3 regions of the Vreelandella sp. GE22 genome follow, and region 2 is predicted to be linked to each of the others. Evidence: predicted binding sites of a transcription regulator. Region 2 holds the regulator's gene; each other region holds the start of a gene.
The links. Region 2 encodes sigma-54, which starts transcription at its own class of promoters, with help from an activator protein. Its sites were predicted from a motif close to TGGCACNNNNNTTGCTNT; they were not measured.

Region 1: the regulator sigma-54 is predicted to act here: its motif matches at 833-850, upstream of codB (cytosine permease).
Region 3: the regulator sigma-54 is predicted to act here: its motif matches at 1,027-1,044, upstream of ACWHRL_RS17145 (P-II family nitrogen regulator).

The regions. Positions count from the first base shown of each region.
Region 1 covers NZ_OZ309110.1:430,868-433,134, reverse strand. Annotated here, with positions in the region: gene ACWHRL_RS02145 (ABC transporter substrate-binding protein) at 1-732, shown strand, start outside; gene codB (cytosine permease) at 903-2,168, shown strand; gene codA (cytosine deaminase) at 2,180-2,267, shown strand, end outside.
Region 2 covers NZ_OZ309110.1:2,128,756-2,131,022, forward strand. Annotated here, with positions in the region: gene lptB (LPS export ABC transporter ATP-binding protein) at 1-574, shown strand, start outside; gene ACWHRL_RS10210 (RNA polymerase factor sigma-54) at 680-2,092, shown strand; gene hpf (ribosome hibernation-promoting factor, HPF/YfiA family) at 2,175-2,267, shown strand, end outside.
Region 3 covers NZ_OZ309110.1:3,655,475-3,657,741, reverse strand. Annotated here, with positions in the region: gene ACWHRL_RS17155 (TonB-dependent receptor) at 1-161, opposite strand, end outside; gene ACWHRL_RS17150 (accessory factor UbiK family protein) at 380-772, opposite strand; gene ACWHRL_RS17145 (P-II family nitrogen regulator) at 1,108-1,446, shown strand; gene ACWHRL_RS17140 (ammonium transporter) at 1,524-2,267, shown strand, end outside.

The DNA.
Region 1 (2,267 bases), 1.7 Mb from region 2:
CAGGTCGTGGGCCTGCCCAAGCAGGTGCTGCCGGACTACCTTGCTCACTTCGACACCGACGAGTACACCGACCTTGGTGGACTAAAAAGCCCGGATCTCGAGGCGCTCGAACAGAGCGAACCGACGCTGATCGTCTACACCGGCCGCCAAAACGAATCGAAAGCAGAGTTCGAAGAGCTCGCGCCGCTGTTCGATGCCGGTATTGCCGGTGACGACTACCTGGCCGCCTTCGACGACAACGTCCGCACTTTGGCCGAGCACGCCGGCGTCGAAGAGCAAGCCGAAACCTCGCTCGAAACGCTACACAACGAAATCGAAAACCAGCGCGAGGCGCTCAGCGATGCCCCGCGCACCCTGGTCGTCACCCATAACGACGGCAGCTACTCGCTCAACGAGCACCCGGTGGTCCACGATGTGCTGGGGGTCGCGACCCAGGACATCCCCGAGAGCGCCGAACGACGCACGTTTGGCGAGCGCACCTTTGTCACGCTAACGCCCGAGACGATTGCCGAGATCGACCCCGAGCGCCTGCTGGTCGTCGACCGTAGCGCCGCCATCGGCCAGGACCCCGCCGATGCCGACGAACTGCGCCAGCAGCTCGCGGACGCCGGCGCGGATAACGCCGAGGTGGCACTGCTCTCGCCGGAGCTTTGGTATCTTTCCGGCGGCGGCCTGCAGAGCCTGACGCTACAGATCGAAGAAGTGGTCAGCGCACTGGCGACCCAGCCGTAACGCCCCTTGGGTACGCAAGCCCCTCCCACCTGATGGGCAGGGGCTTTTTTATGGAAGTAACCTGGGCGACACCTGGCGTCAAACCATTAAGCCCCTGTTCTGGCACTATTATTGCTTATTGTTAGTACTACGTTGCGAACAATTACGTTGCTAACCATGAGGCCACGCCCGTGCAAACTTCCGACTATCCCCTAAAAGAGGTACCCCAAAGCGCTCGCAAGGGGCTTTTATCCACATCGGTGGTCCTGCTCGGGTTCACCTTCTTCACCGCCACCATGTGGGCCGGCGGCTCGCTGGGCCAGGCGTTTCCCATCGGCCAGCTTTTATGGATCATTCTGGCGGGCAATTTGCTACTCGGCACCTACGCCGCGGCCCTTGGCTATATCGCCTGCAAAAGCGGCTTGAATGCCGTATTGATGGGACGCTTCTGCTTTGGCGAAAAAGGCAGCAAGCTGTCGGATTTCATCCTCGGCTTTACCCAGATCGGCTGGTACGCCTGGGGCACCGCGACCATTGCGGTAGTGCTGGTACGCACCACGGGGATGCCCGAATGGATGGAAAGCCCCTTAATGGTGCTTTTTGGCTTCGGCTTTTGCATCACGGCGATGATCGGCTACCGCGGTATGGACTGGCTTTCGCGTTTTGCCGTGCCGGCGATGATGCTGTTCATCTTGATCAGCCTGTTCACCGGCCTGGTGGACGTGGGCGGCCTGGCCGGACTTGGCCAGCAAACGCCCACCGAAAGCATGAGCGTGGCCGCGGCGGTCACGGTGATCATCGGCACCTTCATCAGCGGCGGCACCCAAGCCACCAACTGGAGCCGCTTCGCCAAAAGCCCGCGCACGGCGGTGGTGGCCACGCTGGCGGCTTTTTTGGTGGGTAACGGGCTCATGGTACTGACCGGCGCCCTGGGCGCCATGATCTATCAGCAGGCGGACATCGTGGACGTGCTCATCGCCCAGGGCTTCGTCTCCATGGCGGTGCTGATGCTGTTTCTCAACATCTGGACCACCCAGGACAACACCATCTACAACTTTGCCGTAGCCGGCTGTAACCTGCTGCGCACTAAACGCCGCCGGCTGGTCACTGTGGCCGGCGCGGCCATCGGTACCGTACTCGCGGTGGGCGGCATGTATAACCTGCTGATTCCCTTTTTGGTGTTGCTGGGTACGTTCATCCCGCCGATGGGCGGGGTGATCATGGCGGATTTTTGGCTGAAACATAAAGGCCGTTACCCGGCGCTGGACACCGCGCGACTTCCCGACTTCAACCGCCGAGGCCTTGCTGCCTACGCGCTCGGCGCGGGCGCGGCCTACTTTTCGCCGCTGCTGCCCCCGTTGGTGGGAGTGCTGGCCGCTGCGCTAAGCTACGCCGTACTGCTTCGCCTGAACCAGGCTTCTTCAACCGCCCCCTCACCCGCTACCGCTAAACAATAAGTGAGCTTCCCATGGATATCGTCAATGCCCGCCTGCGCCACCGCTCCGAGCTTTTTCATCTTACGATCGAGGACGGCGTGTTTAGCGCCATTACTGCCC
Region 2 (2,267 bases):
CCTGGTCAAGGCCGATGCCGGCACGGTAGGAATCGACGAGCGCGACCTGACCCGGGCACCGATGCACGAACGCGCCACCGCCGGCATCGGCTACCTCCCCCAGGAGGCATCGATTTTTCGCAAGCTGTCGGTGGCCGATAACATCATGGCGATTCTGGAAACGCGCAAGGAGCTGGACCGCCGCGCCCGGGAGGCGCGCCTGGAGCAATTGCTCGACGATTTCCACATCACCCATATCCGCGACAACCTGGGCATGAGTCTTTCCGGCGGCGAACGCCGCCGCGTGGAGATTGCCCGCTCGCTTGCCACCGACCCCGCGTTCATTTTGCTCGACGAACCCTTCGCCGGGGTCGACCCAATCTCGGTCGGCGAGATCAAGTCGATCATCCTGGCCCTCAAGGCACGCCACATCGGGGTGCTAATCACCGACCACAACGTGCGCGAGACGCTGGATATCTGCGATATCGCCTATATCGTGGGTGACGGCCACATCATTGCAAGCGGTGACTCAACCGCCATTTTGAATAACCAGAAGGTTCGTGAGGTCTATCTGGGCGCCGATTTCCGCCTCTAAACCATCGCCAATCCTAAAGTTCCGTGTAGTGGCATATTTATTGCACTTGCGCCGGACCCCAACTCGCACTAGGGTGGAGCTTTACGAGTAACGAGTGGTTCTTCAATGGTCATGAAAGCCTCTTTACAGCTGCGTGTCGGCACGCAGCTGACCATGACGCCTCAACTGCAGCAGGCCATTGCCCTGCTACAGCTTTCCACCCTCGATCTTCGCCAGGAAATCCAGCAGGCGCTCGACGCCAACCCGTTGCTGGAACAAGAGGACGAGTTTGGCGAAGAGAGCGTGACCGAGACCGCCGAAGCCGAATGGGAAGAGAGCATCCCCAGCGAACTCTCCATCGATAGCGAGTGGTCCGACACCTATCAGGACATGGCGGCCAGCGCCGGCAGTGAGGGGCCGGATTTCGAGCGCCAGGCAGCAGGCCAAAGCCTGCATGGCCACCTGCTTTGGCAGCTGGCCATGACCGACGCCAGTGAGCGCGAATACGCCATTGCCGAAAGCCTGATCGACGCGCTGGACCCCAACGGCTACCTCACCCAGCCTCTCAACGATATTCGCGAAGGGCTCAAGGCCCAGGGGCTCGAGGGTTTGAGTCAGCGCGAGGTAGAAAACACGCTGATGCGTATGCAGCAGTTCGAACCCACCGGCGTTTTCGCCCGCGACCTTCGCGAATGTCTGATGCTCCAACTCGCCACCCTGGCCGACGACACGCCGCTTCTGGTGCCCGCCAAGCGCCTGGTGCGCCAGTTTCTCGAAGCGCTCGGCAAGGACGACATGCGCCTTTTGAAGCGCCGCCTGGGGCTTGACGACGAGCAACTCGATGACGTCATCGGACTGATCAGAAGCCTGGACCCGCGCCCGGGCAGCGCATATGGCATCACCAACGATAGCTACATCACTCCGGATCTAGTGGTACGCCACGATAACGAAGGCTGGCACCTCGAGCTCAACCCCGAGGCGCTTCCGCGGCTGCGCGTCCAGCCTGATTACGCAAGCCTGATCAAGCGGGCGGACAAGAGCCAGGACAACCAGTTTTTAAAAGAGCACCTACAAGAGGCTCGCTGGCTGATCAAGAGCCTTTCGAGTCGCAACGATACGCTGTTACGCGTCGGTCGCGAGATCATCGCCCGCCAGCTTGGCTTTTTGGAGCGCGGCGAAGAGGCCATGAAACCCTTGATACTCGCCGATATCGCCGAGGCCGTGGAGATGCACGAGTCGACGATTTCACGGGTGACGACGCAAAAATACATTCACACCCCCCGCGGCGTATTCGAGCTCAAGTACTTCTTCTCGAGCCAGGTGAGCGGTCATGATGGCAACGACAGCCACTCCAGCACGGCGATCCGCGCCCGGTTGAAAAAACTGATTCAAGAAGAGACGCCGGGCAAGCCGCTCTCGGACAGCCGCCTGGTGTCACTATTGGAAGATGGCGGTATTAGCGTAGCGCGGCGCACGGTGGCAAAATACCGCGAGGCCATGGGGATTCCCTCCTCCAGCGAACGGCGGCGTTTGCGTTAAAAAGTGAAACTGGCCGCCGGGGCTTTGCAACGGTAGAAAAAGGGTTACAATCAAAGGACAGTCCTGGATTAGGAGTACGTCGATGCAAGTCAATATTACGGGCCATCACCTGGAACTGACCGACGCTCTGCGCGATTACGTTAATGAAAAACTCGAACGTATCGAGCGTCACTAC
Region 3 (2,267 bases), 1.5 Mb from region 2:
CCCGGGATCTGGCTGATTTGGGTGGGCGTGCGTGAACCGACTACCACCAGCGTGTCCTGGGCCACGGGTTCCGCGTTACTGGTCGATTGGGATTGAGAAAGGGCCATCAAGGGGAAAGTACCGCTCAACAAAGCGGCGCTCAGGGCGACATAGCGAGTCATGAGTGATCCAGAAAGCAGATTGTTATTGATAGAACGCCGTTCATCGACGCTGCAAAGCGCAATGATAGGTGTTCTCATTTTTTATATCAATCTGTGTGGATCGTCGCTTCGAACATCAACGTGCCCGCGCGGCAAAGGGGATAAGCCGCGCGTCGCTTTTAGGATGATTGCCCTAAGATGCTGTTATAAAAGACTTCTCAAGGGCTTCTTGCAACGAGCTACTCGCCCAGATCGTCCACCGAGCCCGTGGCATCCTTGGCCGCCTTGGCGGAAGAGGCGCGGGGCTTGGGCGTCTTTTTGGCGGGCTCCTGGGGGGCCGGCGTGGTCTGCGCCTCGGCTTCCATGGGCGTTGCCTTATCGGCCTGGCTTGCGTCGATCGAGGCTTCCAGGTTGGCCACCTGGCGCTCCAGGGCTTCGACCCGCGAGCGGGTGCGTTGGAGCACATCCATTAGAATATCGAAGTCTTCCCTGGACACCAGCTCCATGCGATCAAACGCGCCGCGCATGACTTGCTGCACGCCTTTTTGAATGTCTTCCGGTGCGTGAGAGGCATTTTGCAAGCGGTCGCCAATCTGCTGTGCGAGTCGGCTAATGCGGTCTTGGGTCGCCATGGCTATCTCCTGATACGAACGCATAAATGTGAACGGCTTTCTCGTAAGGATACGCAACCCAAGCGAAATACGCATGTTTCACGTGCGTTTGGGCGGCGACTTTTTTGGTTGCATCAAAATGAAGCGATGTGGTTTGGCGGGCGCACTCCTATAGTGCGCCCGCTTTGCCATGCACCGGGTTAGCGCATGGCAAAGCGCGCGGTTTACCTTGGCTTCAGGCTTAAGTAGCTGATTTATTATTTAAATTTAATGAATGGCACGGTATGCGCATTATCGAGGCAAGGCATTAATTTCAGGCGGCGGCGCCGCTATTTATCCAGCAGGGGAGCTCCGGGATGAAACTCATCACCGCTATCATCAAGCCATTCAAGCTCGACGATGTTCGTGAAGCACTTGCCGATAACGGTGTGCAGGGGATCACGGTGACCGAGGTAAAGGGGTTTGGGCGTCAAAAAGGCCATACCGAACTTTATCGCGGCGCCGAGTACGTCGTGGATTTTCTACCCAAGGTCAAGGTGGAGATCGCCGTCGACGACGATCGCCTGGACAGCGTGCTCGATGCGATTTGCAGCGCGGCGAACAGCGGCAAAATTGGCGATGGCAAGGTGTTCGTCACGCCCCTTGAAGACGTCATTCGTATTCGTACCGGCGAGCGCGGTGCCGACGCCGTATAACCCGAACCAATAAGTCACACGGCGATTTTGTGAGCATTTTTGCTTGATACAACGTTTTAGTAGACGGGGAACGACTCATGAACGAGGTAACCAATCTGAGCTACGCGCTCGATACGTTTTACTTTTTGATTTGCGGCGTGCTGGTCATGTGGATGGCTGCCGGCTTCTCAATGCTGGAAGCCGGTATGGTGCGCTCCAAGAACACCGCGGAAATTCTAACCAAAAATATCGCGCTGTTTGCCATCGCCTGCACCATGTACCTGCTGGTGGGCTACACCATCATGTATTCCAGTGGTGAAGGCGGCTTTTTGCCAAGCCTGGGCTTTTTGATTGGCGCTGAGAATGGCGTTGACGCCGTACTGAATGGTGGTGAAGACGCGCCCTACTACGCTATGCGCTCTGACTTCTTCTTCCAGGTCGTGTTCGTGGCGACCGCCATGTCGATCGTCTCCGGCGCGGTGGCCGAGCGCATGAAGCTCTGGGCGTTTTTGGCCTTTGCCGTGGTGATGACCGGCTTCATCTACCCGGTTTCAGGCTACTGGACCTGGGGCGGCGGCTGGCTGGACGCGGCCGGCTTCTCCGACTATGCCGGCTCCGGCATCGTGCACATGGCCGGTGCGGCCGCCGCACTCGCGGGCGTGCTGATTTTGGGCCCGCGTAAGGGCAAGTACGGTCGTGACGGCGCCATTCACGCCATTCCTGGTGCCAACATGCCACTGGCCACACTCGGTACCTTTATCCTGTGGATGGGCTGGTTTGGCTTCAACGGCGGCTCGGAACTCAAACTGTCGGATGTCGCCTCGGCCAATAACGTCGCCCAG